DNA from 2 places in the Bacillus sp. UNC322MFChir4.1 genome. Region 2 is predicted to be linked to the other one. Evidence: a T-box and tRNA genes for the amino acid it is inferred to sense, from the RefSeq annotation. Region 2 holds a T-box; the other holds one or more tRNA genes.
What was found. The T-box of region 2 lies ahead of pheS (phenylalanine--tRNA ligase subunit alpha). A T-box ahead of a tRNA ligase gene usually reads a tRNA of that ligase, here a tRNA-Phe.
Positions count from the first base shown of each region.

Region 1 (8,209 bases), on a different contig from region 2:
GTTTCTCTAATTGTAGTCCAACCTAATTTCGAAAACGTTGGCATAGCAAAAGCAAATAATGTAGCACCAATGACAGTTCCCGCTACACCAGAAATAAAAATATGTTTATGCTTTTGCTTTCTCTTTCGTTTCCTCTGAACATCTTCTTCATCAATAAAGGACATTTATGCTCACCTAACCTTCCGAAAGCATTTATATTCCCCTTTATTGTTTACCAAAATGAAGAATTATACGTATTGAATTTTAGTTGGCGTTTTCGGATCGGTATCGTGCAGTTGGAACGCTTCTCCTACAGCAAGTCCTCTCTCTTCAAGCACTTGCGCAACAGACATACGAGCAAGCTCTTTCATATTGTTATCTAAACTAAGATGAGCCAAATATATATGCTTTGTTTCATCTGTAATTACATCAGTCATTGCCAGCGCTGCATCTTCATTACAAACATGCCCTACATCACTTAAAATTCTTCGTTTAACACTCCATGGATAACGTCCCATTCGGAGCATCTCAACGTCGTGATTACTTTCAAATACAAAAGCATTAGCTCCCTTAATAACCCCTTTCATTCGGTCACTAACATACCCTGTATCTGTAATAAGCGCTAACTTTCTTCCGTTGTGATGAAACGCATAAAACATTGGCTCCGCAGCGTCATGTGAAACGCCAAACGATTCGACTTCAATATCTCCGAATGTTTTCACTTCTCCAATAGAGAAAATAAATTTTTGCTCTGTTGGAATATTACCGATTAAGTGCTCCATCGCATTCCATGTTTTCTCATTTGCATAAATGGGTAAATGATACTTACGAGCTAATACACCTAGCCCTTTAATATGATCACTATGTTCATGTGTGACAAAAATACCAGATATACTATTTATATCTAATTCAGCTTGCTGGAACAAAGATTCCATTGCTTTTCCACTCAATCCCGCGTCTACTAATAACTTTTCACGTTCTGTCCCTACATACAGCGCATTTCCCGTACTGCCGCTTGCAAGTACACTAAAATGTAGACTCATTTTCCCTCACTCCATTGCTCAATTTCCTTGTTGTCCTTACCTAATTGAATAATTTGTCCTTCTATCGCGTTTACAAAGTAGTCCACTTTGTCTGTATACAGATTCCAGGTTGGAACAAGGACTTGTACATTTGAGGAAGAAGGAGCTACGACTGTTGCATATCCTAATTTTGCTCCTTTTATATGAATTCCTTGTTTCAATCCAGTTTTCGTATACAACGTTTCTAATGCATTGCGGGCAGAAATAATATCTAAATCTTTATTTCGATCTCCCATCTCTTTAAAGTCATATAGCATTGTTTGTGTATACGATATAATTTCTTTCTTTTCATTTAGTTCGGCAACAATCATCCCATGTTGATTATAAAAAAGTGGTTTATCTTTATATTTTTGAAAAAAATAAACTCTTGATCCTTCTACTTTTCCTATAGCATTGTATTTTTGTCCATCAACTACATAAGAACGCAAAAATTCGCTATAGTTATCACCTGTCGTTGCTTTCGCATTCCAAAATGGTTCCTTAAGCTTACTTACAAGTGTATTTGGCTCTTGTAAGGACACCGTTTGATTTTTTAAAGGATGTATATCTTCATCGGAAAAAGCTCTATTTTTCGCCATAATATACGTATCTTTCGGCGACTCTTTTGGTAAATCCTCAAATGTAATTTTATCCGCCTTCATTTGGTCTTCAATATTCGTTTCCGTCATATAATCAAGTTGATTACTATCCTTTTTTTGTACAAACTGAAAGATAAGGAAGAGATCTAAAATGAAAAAGGTAACAATAAAAATTGTTTTAATCCTATTCCAATCCAATGAGCTCTCCTCCTTTCTCTTCGCACCATTCTTTAACCTTATTGTCTTCACCGTACACAACATACCAAACGGGTTTTAAATTTATTGCAGCTATATTTTTTCCATCTGTTCCTGACTGTGGTGTAAGCTTATATCCTAATCGAATATCTTCAATTAATTTCATATCCACATTTTCATTCTTCTCTAGAGAGCGTATAACTGTCTTACCATCCGCAAGAGAGATTGTTTGGTCATCAACATATTTTAATAATAGCTTAAATAATGGACGCTTATAGGAAATTAATTCTTCTCCCCCCCATACTTCATCTAATGTTGCCATGCCATTTTCATTAAATACAGGTAAGCTATCAACATATAAACGATACGTTGTTTGTCTTTTTCTAGAGCTCATATATTCAAAACGATAAGAATCTGTTAAACCACTATGACCGTTAATAAAATCAAAACTGCGTTGAATAAGCGCATTTCCAGATATATTCGCTTGTTCTGATACAGCTGAATTTGTGTACTGTAACATTTGATTTTTCTTTAATACTTGCATGAGGCGAATTCCATCTGTATATGTGTTTTCACGTTCACCAGGTATTTTTTTTACATAACGAGGATCTGTAAATAATGCATTTATAAATACATCCTCGGTAATTTCATTTACTAAATACCCCATACTCTGCACATCCGTTTTCGTATCTGGTAAAAATATTTCTCTCGTATCACTTAATGTGTATTGAGAGTAATCCCTCGCACTAGCTGCAAATTGGTCACGTGCCGTTTCAAGCTCTCGAAGCATTATTCCTTTTAACACCATATGATATACCTTGCGATTTTCATATGAGATAAAGTAGACAGAAATATTACCATCGCGACTTTTTGATAAGTCAATCATTATACGATTAAAGCTATATGAATCTGGGATTTTTTCCTTGATGGCAAAAACGCCCCTCATAGAATCCAATGGGATATGTGTAGGGAAAAGCATTTCAATCTTGTTTTTCCCACGAACAAAGGAGAAAAATTGCTGTTTCGGAATATCATTTGATATATCTTTAAAATCGTACAATTCTCCTCGTTGAAGTAATTTATATAATGGATCAATAGCGTCTATATTTTCGCTTCCAAGATGTGTATTCTCTTTATGGAAAAGAACAACAGAAGGTAAAATGACATTCGCAAGATTCTTCTGTTCTCCCTCCGTATTTTCTTGAAGATATTTCGCATTTTGCAATTTGCTGGAATCAGGTACATAAGTCCATAAATTAAAAGTAAGAAATACGCTAATAACAACTAAGTTAATTAGCAAGACTGATTTTAAGTTCTCCATATTCATTCCCAGTCATCCTCTTCTTCCTTTTCCATCGGAAGCGTGAAATAAATGGTTGTCCCTTTTCCTTCTTCACTTTTTGCCCAAATCGAACCGCCATGAGCTTGAATCATTTCCTTGGCAATTGCTAGACCTAATCCTGTTCCACCTAATTTACGTGAACGCGCTTTGTCAACGCGATAGAAACGCTCAAAAATCTTATCAACGTTCTCTTTCGGAATCCCCATTCCTTGGTCGCTGATGCTTATTTCTAACATATCTTCTCTTTCTCGTAAACGATATGTTATTGTTCCGCCTTCTGGAGAATACTTTAAGGCGTTTGAAATAATATTATAAAGAACTTGTGTAATTTTATCCTCATCAATCTCAATAAAACGTGTTCTCTTAGAAAATGAACGTTTAAACGATACATTCTGCTCTTTTGACATTTCAAAACGATCAATGATATTACTAAAGAATTGTGTAAAATCTACCCATTCTTTCATTAAACGATATTCTGTACTATCTAATTTTGAAAGCTGTAGCAGCGCATTAACAAGTCGAATCATTCGCTCCGTTTCTTCTTGCGTCACTTGTAAGAATTGCGGTGCAATATTCGGATCTTGCCACGCACCTTCACCTAATGCTTCCAAATAGCTTCGCATCGTTGTTAATGGTGTACGAAGTTCATGAGAAACGTTTGCCACAAATTCTCGGCGCTCGCCCTCGATTCGCTCTTGTTCCGTCACATCATATAATACCGCAATGAAACCATTTACCTTTCCATTGTCTTTTTGAATAATAGAAAAGCTAGCTCGTAAAATATACGGCTCATCTCTTGTACTAAAATCTAATATAACAGAGTCTGGTTCTTCATATAAATTATCTAATGTGTACTCTTCTTGAATGCCTAATATTTCTAAAATCGACTGATCTAATGCTGTTTCACGTGAAACGTTAAGCATTTTTTCAGCTGGATCATTTAATAAGATAATATCTCCTTTTCGATCCGTTGCAATTACTCCATCTGTCATATGAGATAATACAGACGAAAGCTTTCTTCTCTCGCTCTCCGTAGAAGAACGAGCTTGCTGCAACTTCTTCGATAAATTATTAAATGCCAATGCTAATTGGCCAATTTCATCATGACCATGCACTTTTACTTTCCGAGCGTAATTTCCCTTTGCCATTTCAATCGCTTGCTTTCTCATATCTGAAATTGGTCTTGTAATAGTTTGTGCTAATAAAATACCTAGCACAGCTGTTACTAACAATGCGATAACCGTTCCCGTTGCAAAGATTTGATTAATGAGTTTCATTTGTTTATAAACATCTTCCATAGAAGCAACAATATAGATTACACAAGGTTTATCATTATTTGCTTGGATGGGTACCTTGATTGGAGTAGCAACAACCTGCACACGATTTCCTGTGTTGCGGTCTAGTTCCATTTTATCAACAGGTTTTTCTTGCACTAATGCTCGTTTTACCAATAAGTCTGTTGTTTTTTTTCCGACAATACTTTGATTATATTGAAGTGATGTTGCTAACACACGACTATTCTCATCAATGACCCGAACCTCTTGAATATCAGCTTTTCGATCAGAAGCAAAACCTTCCAGACTTGTTTTCAGTGCCTCTTCAATGGTAGGATCTTTTGGTCTATCTCTTTCTTTTCCAAATTCTTGCTTTAAGTTGTAAGCAAGTAAATTCGTTCGTTGTGTTAATGATTCTTTAAAACTCTTCACAAGATTTTTCTCTAACTCCCGAACAAAATAAACACCAATAATTTGCATTGCCATTAAAATTAATAGCATGTAAATTAATACGAACTTTAAATGAATCGACTGAAAAAAACCAACTTTCTTCATATATTACTCCTGCTCTGGATCGCGTAAGTAATATCCCACACCACGTCTTGTTACAATTAAAGTTGGATGACTTGGATTATCTTCAATTTTCTCACGTAAACGACGAACTGTTACATCTACTGTACGCACATCACCAAAATAGTCATAACCCCAAACAGTTTGTAATAAATGTTCGCGCGTCATAACTTGTCCTAAATGCTTCGCTAAATAATGAAGCAATTCAAATTCGCGATGTGTTAACTCAATATTTTCTTCGCGCTTTGTTACACTATATGCATTGGGATTGATTACAATCGGTCCAATAACCATCTCTGCATTTTCTTCTTTTTCAGCTGCTCCACCTTGTTGATGACGACGTAAATTCGCTTTTACGCGTGCTAATAACTCACGTGTACTAAACGGCTTTGTTACATAATCATCTGCCCCTAGTTCTAATCCAAGGACTTTATCAATTTCAGAGTCTTTTGCTGTTAGCATAATAATTGGCATTTCATAGTTTTTTCGTATTTCACGACAAACTTCTAAACCATCTTTTCCCGGTAACATAATATCTAATAAAACCATATCTGGTTGTTCTTCATTTGCTTTTTCAATGGCTTCATCACCATCATGAGCCATTACAATTTCAAAACCTTCTTTTTCTAAATTAAACTTTAAAATATCTGCAATTGGTTTTTCATCATCAACGACTAAAATTTTCTTTCCCATCATTTTAGTTTCCTCCTGAACATTTAATTGCCTTCTTTACAGAAAAACCTCTAGCTTCAACTGCTAGAGGCTTCCCTTCCTTCTATTTTAAAAGAACTAATCTCATTTGTAAAATTGTACAATATAAAAAGGATATTAAGCGGGCCCTCTTAATATCCTGAAAGTGGCTCGGGACGGAATCGAACCGCCGACACGAGGATTTTCAGTCCTCTGCTCTACCGACTGAGCTACCGAGCCAAAACATATATATAAAACCACTAATTGTGGTATTAAACAAAAGTGGCGGTCCCGACCGGGGTCGAACCGGCGATCTCCTGCGTGACAGGCAGGCATGTTAACCACTACACCACGGGACCAAAATAAAACAAAAAAAAAAGTGACCCGTACGGGATTCGAACCCGTGTTACCGCCGTGAAAGGGCGGTGTCTTAACCACTTGACCAACGGGCCACGAAAATAAAATGGTGAGCCATGAAGGACTCGAACCTTCGACCCTCTGATTAAAAGTCAGATGCTCTACCAACTGAGCTAATGGCTCATGTTCACCAATGTCATGTTTTCGTGACGACAAGAGTTATAATATCATGAAATGATATATTTGTACAATACTTTTTTATATTTTTTTATAAAAACATAAAAAAAGAACCCATTTAAATTGGGTTCTTTTTTCATATATCGTATTTTTAAGAAAAAAACAAGATTAGATACCGTATACGTTACGAACAATATTTGTTTGGCTACGGTCTGGACCAACAGAGAACATAGCTAACGGAATACCTGTTAATTGAGACACACGTTCTACATAATGTCTTGCATTTTCAGGAAGTTCAGCTAGTGTTTTTACGCCTGTAATATCTTCTGTCCAACCTGGAAGCTCTTCGTATACTGGCTCACATTTCGCTAAAATATTTAAGTTTGCTGGAACTTCGTCAATAACTTCACCGTTATATTTGTATGCAATACAAATTTTCACAGTTGGAATACCTGTTAATACGTCGATAGAGTTTAAAGACAAGTCTGTAAGACCGCTAACGCGACGAGCATGTCTTACAACAACACTATCAAACCAACCAACACGGCGTGGACGACCTGTTGTTGTACCGTATTCACGACCAACTTCACGAATTTGATTACCAACTTCATCATGAAGCTCAGTTGGGAATGGACCGTCACCTACACGGCTTGTATATGCTTTACATACACCTACTACGCGTTTAATTTTAGAAGGTCCTACACCAGAACCAATTGTTACACCACCAGCAACTGGGTTAGAAGATGTAACGAACGGGTACGTACCTTGATCAATATCAAGCATAACACCTTGTGCACCTTCAAATAATACGCGGCGTCCTTCATCTAATGCATCATTTAATACAACAGACGTATCACATACGTATTGTGCAATTCGTTGACCATATTCGAAATATTCTTCGAAAATTTCTTCTGCACTAAATCCTTCTGCATCATACATTTTTTCAAACAAACGATTTTTTTCTGCTAGAGTACGCTCAAGCTTTTCTTTAAATGCTTCACGATCTAAAAGGTCTGCCATACGAATACCTGTACGAGCAGCTTTGTCCATGTATGCAGGACCGATACCTTTTTTCGTTGTACCAATTTTATTATCACCTTTACGCTCTTCTTCTAACTCGTCTTGCTTTAAGTGATAAGGTAAGATAACATGTGCACGGTTACTAATACGTAAATTATCAGTGCTTACACCGCGATCATGTAAATATTTTAATTCCTCAAGCAAAGCTTTTGGATCTACTACCATACCGTTTCCGATAACACAAACTTTTTCTTTATAGAAAATACCAGATGGAATTAAGTGCAATTTATATTTAACACCGTTAAAAACAATTGTATGTCCTGCGTTATTTCCGCCTTGATAGCGCGCAACTACTTCTGCATGTTCAGAAAGGAAATCAGTAATTTTACCTTTTCCTTCATCGCCCCACTGTGTTCCTACAACTACTACTGAAGACATTATTCAAGCACCTCCGAAATTTTCAAACGAACTTTTCAAACAATATAATTGTACCAAAATGCAAAGAGAAGTCAATTTAAAAACGAACATTTTTTTCTCTTTTATCTTTTTTGTTCGTAAGAATTTCATTTTACGCATGAAAACATTATTTCACAAACAAAAAAAGAAACACATTTTATTATAAGAAATGTGCTTCTTTTTTATACTCTCGCTATGCTTGCTATGCATGCCCATCCTCAAAACGTCGTTCTAAGTTTACGAATTTGTTAAACTCCTTTACAAACGCCAGTTCAACCGAACCTACTGGACCATTACGCTGCTTAGCAATAATAATTTCAATTGTATTTTTATTTTCTGTTTCTCGGTCATAGTAATCTTCACGATATAAGAATGCTACTATATCAGCATCTTGCTCAATACTTCCTGACTCACGAATATCCGACATCATCGGACGCTTATCTTGACGAGATTCTACACCACGAGAAAGCTGCGATAAGGCAATAACCG
Region 1 is NZ_JQKQ01000035.1:8,231-16,439, forward strand. It holds gene BR72_RS13910 (S1C family serine protease) at 1-164, opposite strand, end outside; gene BR72_RS13915 (MBL fold metallo-hydrolase) at 228-1,022, opposite strand; gene BR72_RS13920 (two-component system regulatory protein YycI) at 1,019-1,837, opposite strand; gene BR72_RS13925 (YycH family regulatory protein) at 1,824-3,161, opposite strand; gene walK (cell wall metabolism sensor histidine kinase WalK) at 3,158-5,005, opposite strand; gene walR (cell wall metabolism DNA-binding response regulator WalR) at 5,009-5,716, opposite strand; tRNA gene BR72_RS13940 (tRNA-Phe) at 5,878-5,950, opposite strand; tRNA gene BR72_RS13945 (tRNA-Asp) at 5,994-6,069, opposite strand; tRNA gene BR72_RS13950 (tRNA-Glu) at 6,091-6,162, opposite strand; tRNA gene BR72_RS13955 (tRNA-Lys) at 6,175-6,250, opposite strand; gene BR72_RS13960 (adenylosuccinate synthase) at 6,413-7,702, opposite strand; gene dnaB (replicative DNA helicase) at 7,923-8,209, opposite strand, start outside.
Region 1: it encodes a tRNA-Phe, which carries the amino acid that the T-box ahead of pheS (phenylalanine--tRNA ligase subunit alpha) is inferred to sense. The anticodon was not compared.

Region 2 (8,209 bases):
TCATCATATGAAATAATATAGCAGGAATAATAGAATTTGTTTTTTTATATAATACAGCCATAAATATCCCCGTCATAAAAGCGCTGGCCATAACACCTAAAGAATATGTATGGGCGATTCCGAAGATGAAACTGGATCCAATTGCTGCTATCAAAAATGGAAAACGTTGCTGGAAAAATTGAAGAATGACTCCACGGAAAATAAGTTCTTCAATAATAGGGACGAAAATCGCACCTTCTAAAATTAGTAGAGTTTTATATTGTTTTAAAGTATTTAAGTTTAAAGCTACATCTTGTTCCTGCGTTGCATGAGGAAATATCTTAGAAATTATAAATATATTAATCGTAATACTAAACACAAAGAAAAGAAATAAGTATACATATGTGCGAACTTTCTGGAGTGCTTGGAAATTTAAAGCAGGTAATAACAGTTCTTTCATAGGTTCGTATTTAAAAATAAACAATAATAAAATGAGCAGTTGTAATAAAGCACCTCCGGTTGCTCCAAGTGAGCTATATAGGGCGCTTGTTTTTTTATCAGAAATGCCTTCGCTATAAATCATAAATGGAAGACTTATAAATAAGTCACTTATGATCTTTGCCCCAAAAAAGGCAAATAAAACAGAACCGATGAATTTTCCCCATGATAAGGAATGTTTTTGATCATATGTAAGTTGTATAGAATGTTGCATATATCGAATCCTCTCTATTATTTATATATAAAATTATACATATTTAGATAAAATGTACCATAAGTTAATGTTACATAATAGTTTGAAATTTTGTGATTTTTGTTCTGTTATTGATTAACATATTTGCTCCGCTTTTTCATTGGTAGAAATATGAGCAGAGGATGTTGATTGTTGGACTTGTAATTCACGATCTACCATCTTATCTAATCGCTTGATTGCTTGCAGTGCTTTTTCATAAGAGATTGCTCGGTAGTGATGTGCCCCGCCCGGTTCTTCATCGGCTTCGTCTGCCCATTTAATAATATTTTGGAGAGGTGTTCTCTCAAGTGATTGTTCTAGTAGAAAAGAATCAGTGTGCAGGAGAATGGCAACAGAAATTTCCTTTGCTTGTTTTGGATGTTCTCCTAATCGGATTAGCAATTTATGAGCTCTTTCTGCTCCTTTAATGGCGTGTATATCATTCTTTTTATATAATTCATAGTCCCATTCCCCATCACGATACCATGTATGATGTCCGATATCATGAAGAAAGCCAGCCTTTGTTGCCGCGTCGACTGAGGCGTGATGCTTTTTTGCTAAGTGAAACGCATGATAAGCGACGGCAATCGCATGGACCATTCCAGAACGGTTTACATACTTTTGTGTAATATGGTGTTGGAAAATTTGTTCAAGCGTGATACGGCGCATAAAGCATTCACTCCTTTTGTTCATTGATGTATATGATGAAAACGAATAGATAGCCATAAGTATATTTTGAACATTTTACTTCATCATATTGTGTTAGTAAAGTAATTAGTGATGTAATAGGGAAATTTTTATTCTACTTTTACTTGAATATAACCAGCATCGCCTTGCTCCCAAAAAACGCCGATATAATATACGTATGTTCCAGGTTTACTTGGAAGAGGAATTGTATTGTGAGTTGTATTTCACACTATTAATTTTATTTCGGATAGGAAAAGAGAATCTAGTATTTGCTAGAGAAGACCATGTCGTTAGGGTTGATAGAAGAGATAAAAAACTCATAATATAGAGCGAGGTATCAAAAATCCTACTGGTACAGAAATCATGCCCAACTTTGGAGATATTTTAACAGAATGATCAAGAATTGTATAAATGTCTATTTCACATAGCCATATTTGGTCATATATATATGGTACCCCTATAAAGAAAGGATTTGACTTTATGGCTCTTTTAACTAACTGTGAAACCTGCACTCCTCCTGCGGGTTCAACACCTATTCTCACTCTGAATGTACCTGGTGGGCTTGCTATTGACCTATTAGGAATTCATATTGAAGCTTGTCCAATCTGTGTTACAGTATTCACTGATGGTGGTACACTAACAGCTCAACAACAAGACATTGTAGATAACCTTCTTCAGACTGTTCGTATTTTTAATCCGGATATTAAAAACTTTCAAAAATAAATAAACGAATAAGTGTATAGATATATCAAAAAGCCTTCGGTTTTCTCCTTAAGGCTTTTTGAAGTGAACCCATAAAGTTAGACGGGTTATTTGATTATGCGGCGGTTAAGGTCTGAACTCGGTATTGTTACTTAGTTCAGGCCTTTTAATTTTGCCTTAATTCGTTTGTGATTGTAGTAATCTATATATTTCATTAGTTCTTTCTTAATTGATCTACACTTTCAAATTCCTTCATAATGCGTTGCACTTTTTTAGGTGTGAGTTCTGGCTAGTCGTTTTGGGAATACTCCACGAATTTAACGTAACTAGATATAAAAAAATCGGATTGCTTATAAAAATGCACAAAACCCCCGAATTGTGGACGAAAAAAATTTCCATGATTCGAGGTACAGTTCACACATGCATGCTCCCTCTGTTTTAAACCTCGCCCGTGGCAGAAAAAGGCCCTGACCGCTTCTACGCATAGCCAGAAGCTTTCGTCTCTCGAAAAAGAAGTTTGGTTTTAATTAACTGATTAGTTCGAAAAAAACGTTCTGTTTTGACTAATCAATTAAATAATTATGTTAAAATTAAATTACATTTATTTGGAAATGTTGTGTTTGTTTGGAAAATGAAATAGTTATTCCAAAGAAGAACGGTATAATTAGTTATCTTTCTTTGGTTATTGGAATTATTTGTTTTTTTATCGTTTTTGTAACACCGACAAGAATAGCGAATATCGGAAGTTTAGTTGGAGATTATATAACATTTTTTCTTACGGGAATAGGTATCACACTTTCTATAATCGGGATAGCGAAGAAAACAGAGAAAAATGTAGTTCCTATAATATCTTTAATCCTCTCCTCTTCTTTCTTTATATTTTGGATAATCGCGATTTTCTTATTGGTGACGGGTCAAATTGAATTTGCTCCGTAGCATGCAAATACCTTTAAACTATAGTTCAAAAAGAATAGTAAAATATTTCGCCAAAAAACGCTCAGACTTCTGAGCGTTTGAATTTTTTAACAAATAAGTCGCTGCTATGTAAAATACAACATGCCCCGTACTTGTTTGCTCTTTTTGTTTTAAACCTCGCCCGTGGCAGAAAAAGGCCCTGGCCGCTACTATGCACGGCCAGAAGCTCTCGTCCTCCCCTAAAAAAGGGTTTTTTATATCTGTTTTACCCCTGCTTATTTTTTTACACCTTGCTCTAGCGTCGCTAACATCTCATGCTTTTCACTATCATCAGCATTTTTCCAAATCACTTCGAATAACACACCAAGTCCTGGAAGCATTTTTTCTTCTCCGCTTTGAATCGCATCGACAATTGTTTCTTGTAATTGGTCTTGTGTATTTCCAGCTATGTTTGCTAATACAGCACCGCGTAAATTAAAGTTCATCGCTTTCACCTCTTTTTAGGAATGGAAACTGACGTTAGTTTTTGTTCTTTTTTATGTAAATATGTATGAAAAATAGGCTATAATGAGAAGACAAGAAGAGAGGGAATGCATAGAATGAAAAACATTGATTCAGTACAAAATCCGCGCGTAAAGCAGTGGAAGAAGCTGCAGACGAAAAAAGAGCGCGATAAAAAAGGATTATTTTTTGTAGAAGGATTCCATTTAGTTGAGGAAGCTTTAAAAGCAGGCGTTGTAACAGAGTTAATCGTCTCAGATCAGACGGATCTTCCGAAAGATTGGACGGTTGATGATGTAGAAATGTATATTTTGTCTGAAGCGGTTGTAAAATTGTTATGTGAAACAGAAACGACACAAGGAGTATTTGCGGTTTGTGAGAAACATGAAAAAGAAATTGCTCTTACAAATGGGAAGTTTCTACTATTAGACGGCCTGCAAGACCCAGGGAATTTAGGGACAATCATTCGTACCGCAGATGCAGCTGGACTTGATGCTGTTATCCTTGGAGAAGGATGTGTCGATGTATATAACAGTAAAGTACTACGTTCTACGCAAGGTTCTGTATTCCATTTACCGATTGTAAAAGGAAACTTAGAAGAATGGGTAGACAAGTTAACTGAAAATAACGTTCCTGTATACGGAACAGCACTTGAAAATGGTGTTCCATACGGTGAAGTAGCACCGACAGGAAGTTTTGCATTAATTGTAGGTAACGAAGGAAACGGCGTTCGCCAAGAGCTTCTTGCGAAATGTAAGCAAAACTTATATATTCCGATTTACGGAGGAGCAGAATCATTAAATGTTGCGGTTGCAGCAGGTATTTTAACGTATTATTTGCAAACTCCGGTTGCGAATCGATAAAAAACTTCTTATAATAGGTGGAAGTGAAATAGTTTAAAAAACGATGATAGAGAAGAGTAACTTGCAAAATCGCCATATAGGGAGAGAGTGCCATAGACTGAAAGCATTCTTATGGTAGACGGAAGTGAATTCACCTCTGGAGTTGACGCCAGGACCATGTAAATGTAAAGGCGTTCCGGTTGAAAAAGCCGTTATAACGAATTAAGTGGGCAGACTCGTTCTGTCAATTTAGGGTGGTACCGCGAATTTACCTCGTCCCTTTTTAGGGAGCGAGGTTTTTTTATTTTTATCATTAGGAGGGTTCCAAATGGAAGCACGTTTAAAAGAGCTAAAGCAAAAAGCGTTAGAGCTGATTGAAGAAGCGAAAGAGCTAAAGGGCTTAAACGATGTACGCGTTGCGTATTTAGGAAAAAAAGGTCCGATTACAGAAGTACTGCGCGGCATGGGGAAATTATCTCCAGAAGAGCGCCCGCTTATGGGAGCTTTAGTAAATGAAGTGCGCGAGGCAATTCAAACGCGTTTAGAAGAAAAAGTTAATCATTTAGAAAAAACAGTAATTGAAGCAAAATTAGCATCTGAAACTATTGATGTTACATTACCAGGTCGCCTTGTAGAAACAGGTTGTCACCATCCGTTAACAGCGGTTGTTGAACAGATTGAAGATGTGTTTATCGGTATGGGATATGAAGTTGCAGAAGGAACAGAGGTAGAGAAAGACTACTATAACTTCGAAGCATTAAACTTACCGAAAGATCACCCAGCGCGTGATATGCAAGACACTTTCTACATTACAGAAGAAACATTACTACGTACACATACATCTTCTGTGCAAGCAAGAACAATGGAAAATAATAAAGAAAAAGGCCCAATTAAAATTATTTGCCCTGGTAAAGTGTATCGCCGTGATGATGACGATGCAACGCATTCACATCAGTTCATGCAAATTGAAGGCCTTGTAATCGACAAAAACATTCGCATGAGTGACTTAAAAGGTACATTAGAAGTATTCGTGAAAAAAATGTTCGGTGAAGATCGTGAAATCCGTCTTCGTCCAAGTTTCTTCCCATTCACAGAACCATCTGTTGAGATGGATATTTCTTGTATGATGTGTCACGGGAAAGGTTGCGGTACTTGTAAAGGGACTGGCTGGATTGAAATTTTAGGTGCTGGTATGGTTCATCCGAACGTACTTGAAATGGCAGGCTACGATTCAAAAGAATATCAAGGTTTCGCATTCGGTATGGGTGCAGAGCGTATTGCAATGTTAAAATACGGCGTTGATGACATTCGTCATTTCTATACAAATGATGTACGTTTCTTACAACAATTCAAACGAGCGTAAGGGAAGGAGAGGATAAATATGTTCGTATCATATCGTTGGTTACAAGAGTATGTAGATATTAAAGATGTAACGGCACAAGAATTAGCAGATAAAATCACGAAAAGTGGTATTGAAGTAGAAGGCGTGGAAGTATTAAATAAAGGCGTAAAAGGTGTTGTCGTTGGTCACGTATTAGAGTGCGAAAAACACCCGGAAGCTGATAAGTTAAGCAAATGTTTAATCGACATCGGCGAAGAAGAGCCAGTACAAATCATTTGCGGTGCTCCTAATATTGCAAAAGGTTTAAAAGTACCAGTTGCAAAAGTTGGTGCTGTTCTTCCTGGTAACTTCAAAATTAAAAAAGCAAAGCTACGCGGTGAAGCTTCTCACGGTATGGTTTGTTCCTTACAAGAGCTTGGCGTTGATGGAAAATTAGTTGCAAAAGACTATGCAGAAGGTATTTTCATTTTCCCAAGTGATGTGGAAGTTGGTGCAGATGCACTTGAAATCTTAAATTTACATGATGAAGTACTTGAATTAGGATTAACGCCGAACCGTGCGGATTGCTTAAACATGTTAGGCGTTGCGTATGAAGTAGCAGCAATTTATGGCCTTGAAGTGAAACTTCCAGCAGCAAACTTACAAGAAGCGGCAGAAAAAACATCTGATTATATTTCTGTAAGTGTAGAAGCAACAGAACAAAACCCATTATACATGGCAAAAATGGTGAAAAACGTAAAGGTTGGTCCATCACCAATGTGGATGCAAACGCGTCTTATGGCAGCTGGCATTCGCCCGATTAGCAACGTAGTTGACATTACAAACTACATTTTAATTGAATACGGTCAACCATTACATGCATTTGACTACGATAAATTAGGTTCAAAAGAAATCGTTGTTCGTCTTGCAAAAGAAGGCGAAAAGATTCAAACATTAGACGATCAAGAACGTACATTACAAGCGCATCATCTTGCGATTACAAACGGCACAAAAGCATTAGCTGTTGCTGGTGTAATGGGCGGAGCTGAATCTGAAGTTGATAACGATACAGTAAACGTTCTAATCGAATCTGCATACTTCGAAGGTCAAACGGTGCGCCGCGCATCAAAAGACTTAGGTCTTCGCAGTGAATCAAGTGCACGTTTCGAAAAAGGAATCGACCCAACACGTACATTCGAAGCAATTCAACATGCAGCTGCTTTAATGGCAAAATACGCTGGTGGCGAAGCGCTTGAAGGTGTAGTAGAAGTTGATAACTTACAAGTACAAGAACGTACAGTATCAGTTACAGCTGAAAAAGTAAATCGAGTATTAGGTACAGAGATCTCTGCAAGTGAAATGGGTACAATCTTTACAAACTTGAAGTTCCCATTCACAGAAGTAGAAGGAACATTCCATGTAAACGTACCAGCACGTCGTCCTGACATTACAATTGCAGAAGATTTAGTAGAAGAAGTAGGTCGTCTGTATGGTTATGATCATATTCCAGTTACATTACCAGCAGGAACAATGACGCGTGGTAAATTAACAGTAGCGCAAGCAAAACGTCGTAAAGTACGTCGCTACCTAGAAGGTGCTGGTTTATATGAAGCGATTACGTATTCATTGACAAGCGCTGATAAAGCGAAACAATATATGGTTGAGCCGAACGAAAAAGCTCCTGTAAACCTTGCACTTCCAATGAGTGAGGAACGCAGCCAGCTTCGTTTAAGCTTAATACCACAATTGCTAGAAGCAGTTTCATATAACAATGCTCGTAAAAACGACAGTGTTGCATTATATGAAGTAGGTTCTATCTTCTTACCAACAGCAGAAGATAAGCTTCCAAAAGAAGAACAACATCTTGCTGGCGTTATGACAGGTCTTGCTCTTCATCATGCATGGCAAGGTGAGAAGAAAGTTGTAGACTTCTTCGTTGTAAAAGGTGTATTAGAAGGATTATTCGATGTACTTGGCGTTGCAAGCAGCATCACATATGCTCCTGCAAAACGTGAAGGCATGCACCCAGGACGTACAGCCGATATCTTACTAGACGGAGAAGTAATTGGCTTCATCGGTCAATTACACCCAGAAGCGCAAAAACAATTAGATGTAAAAGATACATTTGTATTCGAATTATCTCTAGTAAAAGTATTTGCTGCTCGTGCAGAAGATACTTACTACACAACAATCCCGCGTTTCCCATCTATGACACGCGATATGGCCGTTGTTGTAACGAAAGAAGTAAAAGCTGGCGAAATGAAGCAAGTCATTAGCGAAGCGGGCGGAGAGCTTCTAAAAGAAGTAACATTATTCGACTTATACGAAGGTGAAAAAATGGAAGAAGGCAAGAAATCACTTGCATTCTCTATGAACTACGTCGACCCAGAACGTACATTAACAGATGAAGAAGTAACAGAAGCGCATAGCCGTGTATTAGCAGCGGTAGAAGAGAAATTTGGTGCGGAGTTACGTAAATAATTTTTTATATGTGAAAGAGAGGATTGTCACTCGTAATAAGAGTGATGATCC
Region 2 is NZ_JQKQ01000014.1:119,432-127,640, reverse strand. It holds gene BR72_RS07845 (CPBP family intramembrane glutamic endopeptidase) at 1-691, opposite strand, end outside; gene BR72_RS07840 (HD domain-containing protein) at 806-1,378, opposite strand; gene BR72_RS07835 (hypothetical protein) at 1,877-2,119, shown strand; partial or broken gene BR72_RS26310 (IS3 family transposase) at 2,251-2,354, opposite strand; gene BR72_RS07830 (hypothetical protein) at 2,723-3,034, shown strand; gene sspI (small acid-soluble spore protein SspI) at 3,289-3,498, opposite strand; gene BR72_RS07820 (TrmH family RNA methyltransferase) at 3,613-4,377, shown strand; T-box leader at 4,412-4,640, shown strand; gene pheS (phenylalanine--tRNA ligase subunit alpha) at 4,685-5,719, shown strand; gene pheT (phenylalanine--tRNA ligase subunit beta) at 5,738-8,158, shown strand.